Regions from separate parts of the Lysinibacillus sp. NPDC093688 genome, predicted to be linked through region 2. Evidence: riboswitches for the same ligand, from Rfam matches in the RefSeq annotation. Region 2 holds a riboswitch; each other region holds the start of a gene.
What was found. Region 2 has a riboswitch for cobalamin ahead of ACQKN2_RS04580 (hypothetical protein). Riboswitches for the same ligand answer to the same signal wherever they lie in the genome.

Region 1: it holds a riboswitch for cobalamin, as region 2 does, so the genes downstream of both, cobT (nicotinate-nucleotide--dimethylbenzimidazole phosphoribosyltransferase) here and ACQKN2_RS04580 (hypothetical protein) in region 2, are expected to answer to the same signal.
Region 3: it holds a riboswitch for cobalamin, as region 2 does, so the genes downstream of both, ACQKN2_RS05285 (FecCD family ABC transporter permease) here and ACQKN2_RS04580 (hypothetical protein) in region 2, are expected to answer to the same signal.

The regions. Positions count from the first base shown of each region.
Region 1 covers NZ_JBNNUX010000032.1:43,510-49,139, forward strand. Annotated here, with positions in the region: gene ACQKN2_RS19965 (ATP-binding protein) at 1-2,055, shown strand, start outside; gene ACQKN2_RS19970 (response regulator) at 2,042-2,644, shown strand; cobalamin riboswitch at 3,174-3,350, shown strand; gene cobT (nicotinate-nucleotide--dimethylbenzimidazole phosphoribosyltransferase) at 3,466-4,521, shown strand; gene ACQKN2_RS19980 (trimeric intracellular cation channel family protein) at 4,735-5,340, opposite strand; partial or broken gene ACQKN2_RS19985 (hypothetical protein) at 5,622-5,630, shown strand, end outside.
Region 2 covers NZ_JBNNUX010000003.1:170,993-176,622, forward strand. Annotated here, with positions in the region: gene ACQKN2_RS04565 (ABC1 kinase family protein) at 1-219, shown strand, start outside; gene ACQKN2_RS04570 (NlpC/P60 family protein) at 601-1,803, shown strand; gene ACQKN2_RS04575 (hypothetical protein) at 2,424-2,972, shown strand; cobalamin riboswitch at 3,201-3,390, shown strand; gene ACQKN2_RS04580 (hypothetical protein) at 3,589-4,131, shown strand; gene ACQKN2_RS04585 (ABC transporter substrate-binding protein) at 4,133-5,098, shown strand.
Region 3 covers NZ_JBNNUX010000004.1:77,013-82,642, forward strand. Annotated here, with positions in the region: gene ACQKN2_RS05265 (DedA family protein) at 1-335, shown strand, start outside; gene ACQKN2_RS05270 (response regulator transcription factor) at 374-1,081, shown strand; gene ACQKN2_RS05275 (sensor histidine kinase) at 1,059-2,423, shown strand; gene ACQKN2_RS05280 (DinB family protein) at 2,828-3,301, shown strand; cobalamin riboswitch at 3,588-3,772, shown strand; gene ACQKN2_RS05285 (FecCD family ABC transporter permease) at 3,962-4,951, shown strand; gene ACQKN2_RS05290 (ABC transporter ATP-binding protein) at 4,952-5,630, shown strand, end outside.

The DNA.
Region 1 (5,630 bases), on a different contig from region 2:
ACAATAATACTAGAAATCGATGGTAAGGAAATACCACCCCATACTTCTTCTCCATTCACTGTTACACACGCGGAGAGTCTAACTATATGGCATAAAGGCAAAGTCGAAACACTTACTGTGTCTTATGAGGGTATGACAGGTCAACTTTTAATGCATTTTGTTATTCCTCTAATATACTCATTACTTATAAGTGCATTATGTATCTATTTATTACAACGTCCTCTAACAAAAAATAAAAAATATTTAATTTTCCATTTGCAATTTACAGCGCTAGCTTATATTAGTGCTGGCGCAGCGGGACGGGGTGATTTCTTTAGTAACATTTTTAATTCGTTAGCAATTTTTATTAGCTTAGTAAATTGTTTTTTCTATTGCATTCATTTATTAAGAATAGTGAGCGATTCTGTGCAAAAAAAACTGCGCACTATCTTTTTTGTGATGGGCGGTTTATTAGTTACTATTAATGTATTACGAATTACTATTGAAGATTTCATAACGGTGCAGATCATATTCGAAATTTTAGTCTATTCAATTTTATCATGTTTATTAATGATTAATATTATTCTAGCAATTAAAAGTAATATGAAGTACTATGCAAAACCACTTTTCTTCATATTCTTTTTAGGAATAGGGCCTATAGTGATATTTTATGGTATTCCAATACTTTTCAACTATACACCGATTTTGCCAGCTGATGTGACTGCTTTATTTTTAATGATTGTACCGATTTGTCTAATTTATATGGAATTGACGGAATCTTACGTAAATTTGCAATATGCACTTGATCGAATGTTTGAACATTTAAAGTTATCAATTCCATTCAGTTTAATAGTATCTTTTATTTTAATATTATTTCAAGAAGCACGCACTATATATCTATTTAGCCTCTATTTTTTGATTATTTTTATTGCTATGATTTTTATTCTGTCATGTAAAGAATGGTTGGAAATAAAAAACGCTCGTTATATGGCAACATTAAAGGATTATAATTTTTCAGATTTTTATCACTTTATAAAAAAATCTACACAATATTCTAATTTTGAAAATCTTGTAGATTGTATAAAAAAAGAGTTGAGCCGAATGTTAAAGTTAAATCATGTTGAAATTGTGGAGGATGATATAAGGGGTCGTTTACATTATATCGATGAGGAGAATTATAGTACAATTTGTCCCAACTTAATCTATAAAAGTAAGGAAAATTACATTTTAGTACTACATGAAACACCTGATTCGAAGTTATTAGCAGTCGTAGACACTCGTTTTAATAAAATACCATTCGAATCCATAAAAATGCTTGAATTGTTTTTATATTATGTACAAAGTATTCTCGACAATTCACTTAAAATGGATAATCTTGCTGCCCAATTGGCAAAACTCGATATTTTACATTCGCAACGCTGGTATAGCAAGCTATGGATATCATCAACGGAACGAGAGCGTATTCGTTTATCAATAGAGATTCATGATACGATTTTACAGGATTTAATTCGTATGAGTCGAAATATTGAAGAAGCGATAGTGACGGTTAAAGATATGCAAGAAAAAGAGACATTTTCACATTTACGTAATGAAATACTTGATATTATGGATACTACTCGTGATATTTGCGAGAATTTATACCCACCTTTAATTGAAAGATTGGGTCTTTATAAGTCATTAAATGAATTAATAGGAAAATACAAAATCCGTTTTAACTTTATAATCAGAGATAATATTGAGGTAATTGAGGATTTATCATTACAGCAAGCTACTACTATCTATCGTATAATTCAAGAGCTACTATCGAATGCTAATAAGCATTCACAGGCGCATATCGTTCATATTAACCTTACATCAAAAGCTCAAAGACTTATTATTGAATATATTGATGATGGTATAGGTCTAGATATGAATGATCAGTTAAACGAAATCAAAAGTATTGGGCTAATGGGGATACAAGCGCGGATTAATTATTACCAAGGTACATTTGAAATCACCCCTAATCACCCATCTGGTGTAGTAATCAAAATATCTATGAAAATAGGTGAGGATCTTGAAAATAATGGTGTTGGATGATCATATTGCAATTGGTGAAGGAACTAAGGCCATATTAAAAGCCGAGCTAAATTGTCATGCAGATGTGTTTACGGATCCATATCTTGCCCTTCAACAGTTAACCAAAGCACCTTATGACGTTTATTTAGTTGATTTTAATTTGCCAGATACGGATGGTTTGGAATTTATAGAAAAAATAATCAATATTCATCCAGAAGCAATTGCAATTATTTACACTGGCTATAACATCGAAAGATATATTACCGATTTGTTAGAAAAAGGGGTTTGTGGATTTGTTAGTAAATCGGATAGTAGAAAACAATTGATTGACACTATCAATTATGCATTAGAAGAAAAAATTATCATGCCACTTTCTTTAATTAAACAACTTAATTCGAATTTTTCTAAAACAGAAAAATCAACTAGGTTGACCGAAAGAGAACAAAAAATTTTAGATTTAGTAAAAGACGGATTACCAAATAAAACAATTGCAATGGAACTTAGCTTAAGCCAACGAACGATTGAAAAAAATCTTACTAGTATTTTCTCTAAACTAAATGTTGAAACTCGTGCTGAAGCTGCGATTAAATGGATAAAGCAAATTTCATAAGTTATGACCTCTGCGACAATAAGTCAAAGGATTTTTCTCGAATATGTACATATAGATAAAACTTTCATTTGAGTTTCTGAGATCATTTTTGCAGTATTTTATTTAAAAGGGTTTGTTTATCAAACATTAAAACAATCCTTAATGCGTTTTTTTTGTTGGAAAAAGAAATAATTTGTGCGATGTATTACTTATTTGAAACGAGAACTAATACTCATGGATCTATCATGATTTTGGACACGCTATCGGGTGTTTATGGTGATTTGTTGAAAATTTCCAATGCTAATTGTTTCTATTAATCCACTTAATTATTATTGAAGCTATTAGAAAAACACTTATTTTAGGGATTCGAAATCTTAATACTAATCTAAATGAACTATTAGTATTAACTACTAATGCAGTGATTACGTTGATATTTTGTGTTAAAGTTTTTAAATATGAATTATTAAGCATAGCCGTTCACTTTAAAAACCAATGAAGCTTAAAGATTTGAAATATTGACACATTAAACACTTTGTCGTAAATTTAAAATAATTGCATAAAAGCATTAGGTGCCCATTGCGGGAGAATAGGGAATAAAGTGAAAAGCTTTAGCGGTCCCACCACTGTAAAAGGGAGTTTCATAGAGAATGCCACTAGCATCGTTCTGGGAAGGTTCTATGAAATGTTGAAATTGAGCCAGGAGACCTGCCTATCTGCTTCGTATTATATAGACGATGGAAAAGTCTGTAGTTTATTTGTTATGGAATAAACTACAGGCTTTTTATTTTTTTCTTTAAATCATTCTTCGAGTAACAAGGGCAAAAAAGAAAGGGGAAATTTTCATGCAATTATTACAACAAACGATTCAAAACATTCAAAGCGCTGACCACAAAATGATGGAGGAAGCAAGGGAACGCATAGATGCACTTTGCAAGCCACCTAGTAGCTTAGGGAGGTTGGAGGCTCTAGCTGTGCAACTATCCGGTATAACAGGTGAACTATTTCCTACGATTGAAAATAAAGCAATTATTGTCTGTGCAGCAGATCATGGTGTTTGTGATGAAGGGGTAACATCAAATCCGCAAAATGTGACGGTCTTTCAAACGTTAAATTTCCCTAGAGGAGGAACGGGTGTCTGTGCTATCGCAAAAATCACAGATGCAAAAGTTGTCACAGTAGACGTTGGCGTAAAAGAGGATATTCCGCATGATGCTGGTGTCATCATTAAAAAGATTAAATATGGTACGGACAATATGGCAAAAGGTCCTGCTATGTCAAGGGAAGAAGCCATCCAATCAATTGAAGTAGGAATTGAAGTAGCTACGGAAGAAATCAAAAATGGGATCAATGTACTTGGGACAGGTGAAATGGGCATTGGTAATACAACACCGAGTGCTGCTATATTATCGGTTCTTCGTGATTGTCATCCGAATGAAGTGACAGGCTTCGGTGCAGGTGTTGGACCAGGGGGGATATTACATAAAGTAGAGGTCATTCACAATGCTATTGCATTAAACAAACCAAATCGTCATGATGCTATAGATATTCTTGCAAAAGTCGGAGGGTTAGAAATAGGTGCAATGGCTGGGGTGATACTTGCTGCTGCTGCACATCGCAAACCTGTTGTTATTGATGGTTTTATCTCTACTATTGCTGCTCTTATTGCATACGAGCTCGAACCTAATGTAAAAGACTATATTATTCCTTCTCATGCCTCTGAAGAACCAGGCGCAAAAATCGCCGCTGAAATGCTAGGAATTGAACCGATGCTACAAATGAATATGCGATTAGGAGAGGGGTCTGGTGCAGCTTTAGCCTTTCCTATTTTGGATGCAGCAAGCTCTATGATGAAAAACATGGCTACATTAGAGGAAGCTATGTTACTGTTGAAAAAGTAATTTTTAGATACAGCTCAATGTTTACATTCGGTGCCTATTATTGCTGTCATGGATGCACTCTGCAAAGTAGTATGATAGTGGTGAAAAATGGTTATTTATAATGAGTGGATAAGACATATAGGGATAGAAGAGTAACAACAGGTATAAGATTAAAAACAAGCTCAAATAATGTTATTTGGGCTTGTTTTTATACAACGGTGTAAGGAAAGAAAGCTATGCTCGATTCAACTTCCGTAACGGTAAACGCCATTTTTTTATATATGAAAGTATTCTTAGTATGATAATCACACCAAATAATATATATATAAAGATATCGCCTGAAAATAGTTGAAGTCCGATAATAAGCCCGGCTAGTGCTGCCCAAACACCATAGATTTCATCACGGAGGACTAATGGTTGTCGTCTAGCTAATAAATCGCGGACAATTCCACCACCTGACCCTGTTAAAACAGCAGCTACAATAACTGCGCTAATAGGCATGTCGAGCTTCACAGCATAAAGAGCACCTTGAATCGCAAATGCCGATAATCCAATAGCGTCAGTGAAATTGCCCCAGCGATGCCAATGCTTAATAAGTCGATGTGGAAATAAGAAAAATAGCGTAATCGCTGCAATGGCAATTTGGAACATCATATCCTGTCCCCACAGTGTAGTTACGGGTAAACCTATTAGTAGATTTCGTATAGCTCCACCACCGAAAGCAGTTACGATACCGAGTATATAGACACCGAATAAATCGTATTCTTCCTCCATTGCAATTATTGCCCCGGAAATAGCAAAGGCAATTGTTCCAATGATACTAAAAACCTCCCAAGCCAACCCTTTCACCCCTTATATGAATAAATCATTTCTTGTTGTAGATTACATACTAGAAAGCATCGACTTACGATTTCGAATTATCAGATATCAAATATCTTATTATAGCAGAATTAAATAGAAGTAGTTTGTAATTTAACTTAGCACCTAAATGCAATTAGAAACGCAAGCAATTTTTGCAGGCAAGCTCACAGAGGTGGTAGGAATGAAGTGCTTTTTTCTTTATAGAACATATGTTTATATTGTATATTGTGAATAATCGAAAGATAAAGGGGTGGCGGGTAATGACGAAA
Region 2 (5,630 bases):
GATAATGCTCGTTTTATTACCAATCTGTTTTCCCGTTTCGTCTTGCTCCTCGTTGGTATTACCTTTGGCATTATTTCTGTAGCTCTTTTAGCGATTTCACAATTTATTCATGACATGTATGCTGTTTACTTAAATACAGCTGCATACTTAGGCTTATTTTTATGTGCCATTCTCTTAGTACGGCTTTCTATCCAAGCACTACGTTCCATGAAGCAATAGAAGCGCCAACTCGGAGTGAAAATCAATCTTTGTTTATGGATACACATTATTTATAGGTAGGGGAAATGCTCCCTTACCTTTTTTTATTGTAAAAAAGATCCTTAGAAATATTACAAAAACATTACAAGATAGAGAGTGGGTCTAATGGTAAAGTAGCTAAAAACGTTGCTATGTAGAATAAAACGAGATTTTGTAGAATTTATTAGAATTTACATGAATATTACAAGAATGTTTCGAGTTTTACTAAACCATTAAAAAGGCGCGAAATAGTATAAAAGTTATGCTAATAGTGCTAAACTTTAAAAGGCTAATAAAATATAAGATTACATAAAAGAAATCGTTCCAATGATGACAGTAAAATTCTACGAACGAAATTGACTAGTGAAGGGAAAGAATAACGTGGGTAAGCGCAATAAATGGCGTAAGTCGATGGTGCTAGCACTAGCACTAGCTGGCGGCTTATTATTTAATACAGTACAACCAACTGAAGTACACGCAGAAGAAACATCTCAACAAATGATGGATAAAAAAGCTAAAATAGATACAGAGGTTAAAAAGCTACAAGAAGAATTAAAGAAACTACAACAAGAGATCGATGAAAAAGTAAAAGTATTTAACAAAGTACAGGCAGACATTAAAGAAGTGGATGCAAATATTGTCGATACTAAAAAACGTATTGAGCAACGTTCAGTGATTTTAAGTGACCGTATGGCTGCATACCAAGCTCAAGATAATACTGTAGGTATTTATTTAAACGCTGTTCTTGAATCAAAAAGCTTTGCAGATTTAATGGACCGTGTCGTAGCGGTAAAAACATTAATGGATGCTGACCAAGAATTAGTAGATCAACAAGAAGCAGATAAGGCTAACTTAGAGAAACAAAAAGCAACATTAGATGAAAAACAAAAAGAGCTTCAAAAGCAATTCCAAGAGCTTCAAGAGAAGGAAAGCGAAATGGAAGTTAAAAAAGCTGAAAATGAAGCAAAATCTCTTGCATTAAAGGCACAAATTGCAACGAAACAAGAAGAAGAGCGTTTAGAAGCAGAACGTAAAGCAGCAGAGGAAGAGGCAGCTCGTTTACGTGCACTTCAAGCAGCTACTCCAGTTGTACAAGCAACAAACAACAATAATAACAGTAACGATAATGATAATAGCGATGCTAGCAATAGTAGCAAAGCTAACAATGAAAAATCAGAACAAAAAGTCGTTGTTGGTTCAGGGTCAGGCACTGCATCTTCAGGTGATGCTATTTCAACTGCGAAACAATTCCTAGGTCGTAGCTATGTTTGGGGCGGTAGTAACCCATCGACAGGATTTGACTGTTCAGGTCTTGTGCAATGGTCTTACCAACAAGCAGGCGTATCTTTACCACGTACAGCATCACAACAATATTTAGCAACACAACGTATTTCAGCAAGTGAAGCACGTGTAGGTGACCTAGTATTCTTCAGCTATGGTTCGGGTATAGCGCATGTAGGTATTTACTTAGGAAACAACACGATGATTGATGCTCAAAATAAAGGTGTTGTCATTGAATCACTTGATTGGTGGAATCAATATTTAGTAGGCTTCGGTCGTATTTAAAAAGCCGTACTAAAATATAGACGATTTAAATAGCGAAAAGGTTATCTTTGTAAAAGAAATTACAAGGATAACCTTTTTTATTATTTGACGGTATTGGAGGTTATCCCGTAAAAATCAACTATTTAAAATATAGTTAAAAACCTACGAGTAAACCTAGCAGGCAAACAGATATGGTTATCCATTAATTTAGGCTCGACTACTCGATCAATAATGAGTAAAATAACTTCTGTGAAGAATAAATTTACATAAGTAGATATATTTACTACTATAGGACCAGTTACAAAAATGAAGATGGAGCCGAGAAAAGAAATAACATCACTTATTCATAGAATGATTGTCATCATTAATGCGTATTTTACTTGAATTAAAGCAAAGGCTGATAAGTGTGACACCTCTAACGAGTAAAATATGTCTTCATATAGCTAAAAGAAAGTATTCCTTGCATATTGAACCTCGTTTCTGATAATTTTGACATATACAAGTAGGGATCTTACTTTGAAATTATAATTATTTGAGACTTTTATTTTGTAGTAGCGAAGTAACGAATGATGGGAAATGAGAAAACACTTACAAGTGCATTATTTTTTTTCGTTCTGAAACAATAAAGGTAGGGATGAATCATGGAAAAAGAGATTTTGCAACTTTTTAGTAATTTAACAGAGCGTGACCGTGATATTCAATACAAATCATACGAAGAATTAATGAAAATTATGCAGGAGCCAGTTGATTGGACATATTCAGTTTGGGAACAACTTGTTCAGACTCTTACATACAAAAATGGTCATGTGCGTGCAAGTGCTGCACAATTTTTATGCGCATTGGCAGCAAAAAGTGATCCTGAAGAAAGAGTATTAGAGGACTTCTTAAAGATTTGGGCAGTAACGTATGATGAAGAAACAGTCACTGTGAGGCATACTTTACAGGCAATTTGGAAAATAGGCTTAGCAGGGCAAGTACAAAGAGATTTAGTCGTATCATATTTGGCTAAAAGGTATCAAACATGCTTAGACGAAAAACACCCGACATTAATACGCTATGATATTATAGTTTCCTTTAAAAAGCTATTCGATGCAACAAATGACCCAAAACTACTAGAGATTGCACAACGTTTAATTGAGGAAGAAGAAGATATTAAATCCAAAAAGAAATATAAGAATGCCATCCGGTAAAAGTTTTGAAATAGCTAATTTTTTTATAACGTATGAAAAAATAAAATGTTTTACTCCATGAAGCATAACAAGTATCTGCACGAGCAGGATGAATACCCGTGGGGGCAGTGAATATATCCGCGTGCATAAGGTAATACCTGCATGATTCTTATCCATCGTAATTTGTTTATTCTAAATTCCACAGCTATTTTTTCCTATCAATCTATGTTAAACTGCATTACAAGTGAATAATTCTTGCAGAATAAAGGTGCTGAACTATAGCATAATCGGGAATTCGGTGAAAAACCGAAGCTGTTTCCGCAACTGTAAGTACAGGAATTATAAAGATATACCACTGTCGAATTATCCGATGGGAAGGTTCTTTATGAACGTAGTGAACTGTGCAAGCCAGGAGACCGACCTTTGTTTGAACGTATAGATAACTCTTCGGAAGCTAGGAGGATATGCGGCAAATACATAGGCTATGTCGTATCTATGCGACAATATTTATGTTATTTTTCGTTGTTTCCTTAGGAGTGGGAACAACGTTTTTTTTATGTGCACTTATAATTCACCTAATGTAAGCCGGGTGTTAATAAGGTAAGAATTTTTCATGAAGGAAAGCGGGGACTTAGATTTGAAAAAAGATGCACGTTATTCTTGTTATCCATTTATGCGTGAAAAGGCATCGACAGTAGATTTTGAAATTCGAACAGATAGCCTAACAACGCATATTGGTGTAGCATTGGCGGCGGTGAAAAAAGAAACGGTAGAGGTAGTAGCAGATGATTTGCTAGCCATTTTGCCAATGGCATACCATGTAAATGGCTCAGTCCGAGGTAAATTAGCGGTAACCGAAGATGATTTGACTTGGCTAAGTGATCGCTATGATTTCTATGTTAGCCATGTTAAGGATGAAATACAAAACTTTGTATTACCTCAAGGAATAGAGGCGGCTACTACATTACATTTATGCCGTAGTGAGGCGAAAAAATCATATCGTGTTTTGCACAAAGTGTCTGAAGAACGCGAAGTACCAGCTATTCTCTTTGATTATTTAGGATTGCTAGCCAATGTGTTTTTTGTAATGGCTGTCTATATGAATCAGCATGCTGGTATTGCTGAAATACCGTTTATTAGTAAGTCATACCCGATGAAAAAGAAAAAGGAGAATCAATGAAATGAAGAAAATGTTTAAGCTGCAATGGCTTTCTGTGTTGATGCTGGCACTCGTATTAGTTGGCTGTGGCACGAAAGAAGATACAAATGAAGGAACTGTTTCTAAGGAAGCTCAACAAGTTGAGAAAACTAGCTATAAAGTTAAGGATGACCGTGGCGTAGAAGTAGCGTTTAATGCAGTACCTAAAACTATTGTTTCATTACAACCTAGTAATACAGAAATTTTATTTGCTCTAGGCGTAGGCGATAAAATCGTTGGTGCAACAGAATTTGATACGTATCCAGAAGAAGCACAAAAAATTGAGCGCGTCTCTAATTCTACAACATTCAATAGTGAGCGTATTTTAGCCCTAAAGCCAGATGTCGTTATTGCCTATACAACTGGAGGCAAAGATGAAGAAAATTTAAATGCATTAAAAGGCCTTGAGGATGCGGGTATTAAAGTGTTTGCCATTCAATCAGCTAAATCATTTGATGATGTTTATGGGGATATCGAACAAGTCGCAACGGTTATGGGAATTGAAGATAAAGGCGAAAAGTTAAATGAAGATATTAAAGCTAAAATTGCAGATGTCCAAGCGAAAGTTAAAGATGTGAAAAAACCCAAAAATGTCTACTTAGAAATTAGTCCAAAGCCAGATATCTATACAGCTGGTTCTGGTACATTCCAACAAGAGATTTTAAATGCTGCAAATGTTAACAACGTTTTTGCTGACCTTAAAAGCTGGGCACCGGTATCTGAGGAAGATGTCATTGCGAAAAATCCAGAAGTCATTTTAACAACAGTAAGCTATGTGAAAAACTCAGCGGAAGAAATTCTTTCTCGTGATGGATGGAATTCAATCACGGCCATTCAAAATAAAGCGGTTTATTCTATAGATACTGATATTTCAAATCGCCCAGGTCCGCGTATTGGCGAAGCTGTTGAGTTAATCGCAAAAGCAGTATACCCTGAGTTATTTAAATAATTATTATTGAAAAATAGTATTTTCGAGCTGTCCTTTATCAAGGGCAGCTTTTTTGATGGGTAAGAAGGAGACCTACTCTGGGAGGAAAAGTGATCGGGAAAGGTGGATAACTGCTCCGCTGGAAGGAAAAGTGATCGGGTAAAGTGGATAACTGCTCCGCTGGAAGGAAAAGTGATCGGGTAAAGTGGATAACTGCTCCACCTGGGAGGAAAAGTGATCGGGAAAGGTGGATAACTGGTCCGTTTGGAAGGAAAAGTGATCGGGTAAAGTGGATAACTGCTCCGCTAGATGGAAAAGTGATCGGGTAAAGTGGATAACTGCTCCGCCTGGGAGGAAAAGTGATCGGGTAAAGTGGATAACTGCTCCGCTTGGATGAAAAAGTGATCGGGTAAAGTGGATAACTGCTCCGCTTGGGAGGAAAAGTGATCGGGAAATACGACCACCGACCTGCTCCGCCCAGATAAAGAAGTGCTCAAATAAATCCCCTCATCGCTCTAAGTAGTGTATGACATTTCCTAGTTCGAAAATTGGT
Region 3 (5,630 bases), on a different contig from region 2:
TCATCTTGGAGGCTTTCTCTTTCCTCCAATCGATTGGTTTTGAGGGGGAATTTCATTCAGCCGATTTTCCTGACTTAAAGGCCACTTTGACGATCATCATTTATGGAACATGTATATTTTTACTAGTACGTCACTTAAAAAACAATTACTGGACAATTATTATTCCTTTATTGGGTTTACTCTTATTAATCGGTCTTGCGATTGGGAATATCGTATCGACCAATGTACTTCCCAGTGACATTATTGGGGGTTATGTATATGGCGGAGTTTGGATATTTTTTAACTTCCTGTTGTTTGAACTGTTTCGACTTGTGCTCGATAAAAATGAAATATAGAGAAATACTTTTATAGAAGGAAAGAGGATGAGGTTGAAATGAAAGCACATGTTCTTTTAATTGAGGATGAAACACAGATAGCTCGTGTCGTAAAAATGGAGCTGGAATATGAAGGTTATCAGGTCACAGTAGAACACGACGGTAGAGCAGGTTTTGAAGCAGCCTTACAAACAAACTTTGATTTAATTTTATTGGATGTGATGCTGCCTGGGCTAAATGGAATCGAGGTATTAAGAAGGCTAAGAAAGGAAAACAGGAATGTTCCTGTTATTCTTTTAACAGCTCGAAATACAACATTAGACATAGTATCAGGTTTAGATCAAGGTGCAAATGACTATGTGCCCAAACCATTCAGAATCGAGGAATTATTGGCCAGAATTCGTGCTTGTTTACGCAATCAACCTAAAGCAATTCAAGAGAATTCCGTATTGAAGGTGAATGATTTAATAATAGATGCAGATGCAAGAGAAGTCACTAGGAATGGAAAAAACATTACGTTAACACCCAAGGAATATGACTTTTTGCTTTATTTAGTCATGAATAAAAACAAAGTAGTCACACGGGAAAATATATTACTGAATGTTTGGGGATGGGAATATGAAGGTGAAGGCAACATACTTGATGTTACTGTAGCCCATCTCAGAAAAAAAATAGACGAAGGATTTTCATCCCCATTATTCACGACCGTTTGGGGAGTGGGGTATACCTTAAAGGAGAAAACAAATGAGGATTACCACAAAAATTAATCTATTAACGACTGCTTGGATGCTGTGTATTTTGATACTTGTAAATATCGCTGTCTATTTCTCGTTTATTAAATTCACGACTAATATGGAAGAAGTAGAACTGTTTCAAAAAGCCGAGGACTTAATAAAAGTTATTGATTCACTCGATGCATCCAGCAATATTAACGAAAAATTAGGTGATTTTTTAACTCCCCATTCTTATATTAGAATTATACATCCGAATAACAACGTCATTCATGAAAAAACCAATGATTTATTACTTTCAAAAACGATACAAGGTAAGTACGCTGAATCAAAGCAAGCACAAACACATTTGATTTCGGCAGAGCAAGATGAGGAACAGGTTTTAATTGTTCGTGTTCCAATTAAAGAAGGTAATCAAATTACCGGGAGTATAGAAATTGGAGAACGATTATTAGGTTTTGAAACTGATAAAGATATACTTCGTGCCATTCTAGGCCTCTGCACTTTATTAGCTGCTATTTTCTCCTTGCTTGGTGGCAAATGGTTGTCCAATATGATTATGAGGCCCATTTCAAACATGATTAAAACTATGGAGGAAATTGAAATGAGTGGGGTTCCTAAGCCCATCACCATTCAAAATCAGACAAAAGATGAACTCCATACAATGGCAAGAACGTTTAATCGAATGATTCACAGACTTCAAGACCATATGGAAAAACAAAAACAGTTTGTGTCTGATGCGTCCCATGAATTAAAAACACCTTTAACGATCATTATGAACTATACTGATTTTTTAAGAAGGCATGGATTAGAAAATCAAGAAATGACCGATGAAGCAATTAATGCCATTACTTCGGAAGCAAACAGAATGCAAAAAATGACACAGACACTTCTAGACTTAGCTACCTTAGAGAATGAAAGTGCTCTAGAATTGAATGAGCTAAATTTGGTGTCTTTATGCCAGAGAATTTTAAATCAAATGAAACAAGTTTATGGGCGTGAAATATCGTTACATTATGATGAGGATCCAATTGTTATATTTGCGGAGGAATTAAAAATTAAACAGCTTATGATTATTTTTCTAGATAATGCCATGAAATATAGTAATGATAAGATTGATGTATTTATAGAAAAGGATCGTCAACATGCCATTATACGTGTAAAAGATTATGGAATTGGGATACCACAGGAAGAACTTCGTAATATTTTTGAACGATTTTACAGGGTGGATAAAGCAAGAACTAGAAAAACAGAAGGCTCTGGTTTAGGACTAAGCATTGCAAATAGGATTATGAAATTGTATAAAGGTGAAATTAAAATTACAAGTCAAGAGGGAACAGGGACGACAGTAGCATTGTATTTACCATTTAGTAAATAAATATTTTTGACGTAAGAAATCCCAAATTGTCTATCAAAGTACTTTAGTGGAGTATCAAATGATGTTGATAAAGGCATTTTAGACAGATTCAGCCTGTGACTGCGATTGTGTTTCTAACTGTTGTAATAAAGTGTAAACAGGTCTCGTAACAAAAGAAGTTGGTTATATTTGAAACAGCTTTTAAGAGCCATGCTACGCTACATATATAGCGTAGCATGGCTCTTTTGGTTTTCACAATAAATAATGTTACCAATAAAAAACAAGTATTGGATAATTTAATGTTGAACTTATTGTACTAAGCAGCAGGTTAGTTGAAGAAAAAATAAAAGGATTCTTTCGCAGAAACAAGAATATATATTTATTGGTATTTTAATAAGCAATACTTGAGAATAGGAGGAAATGAATTGGAAGAGTTAATTAAGGAGTACGCTTTAGGATACACAATGCTTCGGGAAGCCATTGAAGGATTAACAGAGGAGGAGCTTCGTTACAAGCCCTCACCGGACAAATGGAGCATTCATCAAATCCTCATACATGTAACGGATTCCGAGATTTCGTCCACATCTAGGCTTAAAAAAGTCTTGGCAGAGGATGCGCCGCTTCTGATTTCATTTGACCAAGAGGCTTGGGCAAATAACTTGGGTTATGATTTGTTGGACCGTGAACAACATTTGCTTCTTTTTAAATTGCTACGTTCCAGTATGCAGCCTATTCTAGACCATCTAACTAGTGAACAAAGCAAGCGAGTGGGGGTGTATGTCGATCAGGCCCAGTTCACATTTAAGCAATTGCTGGAATTTCGAGTGCAACACGTTCGAAACCATCTTGATCAAATTGAACGGGTGAAGATTGCATATCAAGAGAACCAAACCTATTAAACTTATTGTTGGCTGTATTTGAAACAGCTTTTAAGAGCCAATGACAGCATGTAATTACAAGTATTATTTTTGAAAAAGAAATATATTAACAATAGTGAATTGACTAAAATTTCATTTAACGGTAAAATCAAATGCTAGTTAAGTTATTATATTTTTCTAATAATAATTCATTTAGAATAGTTTTCTCTTACGTCTATTAAATGCTAATTTATTTATAATTTCATTTAAATGAAGAATATTATGGAATTGCTATCTAGGAATTTTAATAGTTTTGTTCTTATAACTTAATAAATATTTTTTTGTTGGTGCAAATGACTTTGATCGTTTGCTTAAAAGGGAAATCGGTGTAAATCCGATGCTGTCCCGCAACTGTAATGGGGAGTCTATACAAAATGTCACTGTAGCGAGCTATGGGAAGGCGTATAGATGATGAACCTAAGCCAGGATACCTGCCAATAAAAGCAACAAACTTACATTGAACCACGAGGATGGTTGTAGTGGCCGGGTTGAGACACCCTTTTTTCACTATGACATCCTCTTGCAGACAAGGGGATTTTTTTTATGCCCTTTGATTTAAGAGAGGAGAGCGTTTTGAAGAATTCAACAACAAGAAATATCAACCTACTCTTATTAGTATTGACTGGTGTCGTTCTAATATCGATGACATTAGCGATCATGGTAGGCTCTGTGTCAATTACACCTAGTATTGTATGGCGCATTATTTTATCGCATATCCCGTTCAATCCACTTGCTATTACAGAGGATTGGAGTCGTTCGCAGGAAATCATCATTTGGCAAATTCGTACTCCACGCGTAGTGCTTGCCATAATAGTCGGAGCGGGTCTTGCTATTTCGGGAGCAGCCATTCAAGCTTTAGTTCGCAATTCAATTGCGGACCCGTACATTTTAGGGGTATCATCCGGTGCTTCTGTAGGGGCGACGTCTGTTATTTTACTTGGTAGTTTTTCGATTTTTGGTATGTATGCGCTATCATTCGCTGCTTTTATAGGGGCGACGATTGCTGTACTAATCGTGTTCTTCTTAGCACGGGTTGAAGGGCGTATTTCAGTTATACGACTATTATTAGCAGGGATTGCCGTGTCACTAGTTTTGTCAGCGTTGACGAATTTTATGCTGATGATGGCGAAGGAAGAGGGCGGTATTAAGGCTGTGATGTATTGGATGATGGGAAGTCTGGCTGGAGCGAAATGGATGAATATAATGATTCCATTCATCGTTTTAACTGTCGTTTACGCAATTTTACGTCTCCATGCACGTCATTTGAATTTACTTTTACTTGGCGAAGAATCTGCTGTTACGTTGGGTGTTAATATAGAGAAATTTCGACTGCTACTAATATTATTAATTTCACTATTGACAGGTGTACTTGTTGCAGTAAGTGGCGCAATCGGCTTTATTGGCCTAATTATTCCTCATATCGTACGCATGATTGTCGGTTCAAATTATAAGTTTGTACTGCCAGTTAGTGCATTAATGGGTGCGATATTTTTAATATGGGCAGATGCAATTGCTCGCATTGTGATTGCGCCTGAGGAAATGCCGATTGGAATTATTACGGCTTTATGCGGATGCCCATTCTTTATATGGATGTTGCGTAAGCAAATGTATTCTTTCGGGGAGGAGAATTAGATGGTTTATGTAGCAAAAAACCTTTCTTTTGCCGTGCATCAGGTGAAAATATTAAACAATGTTTCTGTACATATTCAAGAACGCGAGTTTGTTGGCATTATTGGGCCTAATGGTAGTGGGAAATCAACCCTATTAAAAAATATGTACCGTATGCTACAACCTCAAGAAGGAGAAGTATTTTTATTTAATGAAAATATTTACAACCAATCTTCAAAGGTAATAGCGAAGCAACTTGCCGTTGTAGGCCAGGAAACACCAGTGCTATTTGAGTTTACGGTTAAGGAACTTGTTGCAATGGGACGTACACCGCATAAAAGGCTTATGGAAGTGGATACAAAAGAAGACCTTGCTATTGTCGAGGAATCGATGCAGCAGGCAGGCGTATTACATTTAAGTGAGCGTACCTTTAGTTCATTATCCGGTGGTGAGAAAAAACGAGTCATTGTTGCAAGAGCATTGGCACAACAGGCTAAGATCATGGCATTAGATGAGCCAACGAATCATTTAGATGTTCAGCATCAGCTCCAGCTCATGGATTTGATACAGAGCTTGCCGATTACGGTCATTGCAGCCTTGCATGATTTAAATATTGCAGCAACTTACTGTGATAAAATTTATGTTTTAAAGGACGGAGAAATCGTAGCATACGGGACACCATTTGATGTATTAACGCCCTCAT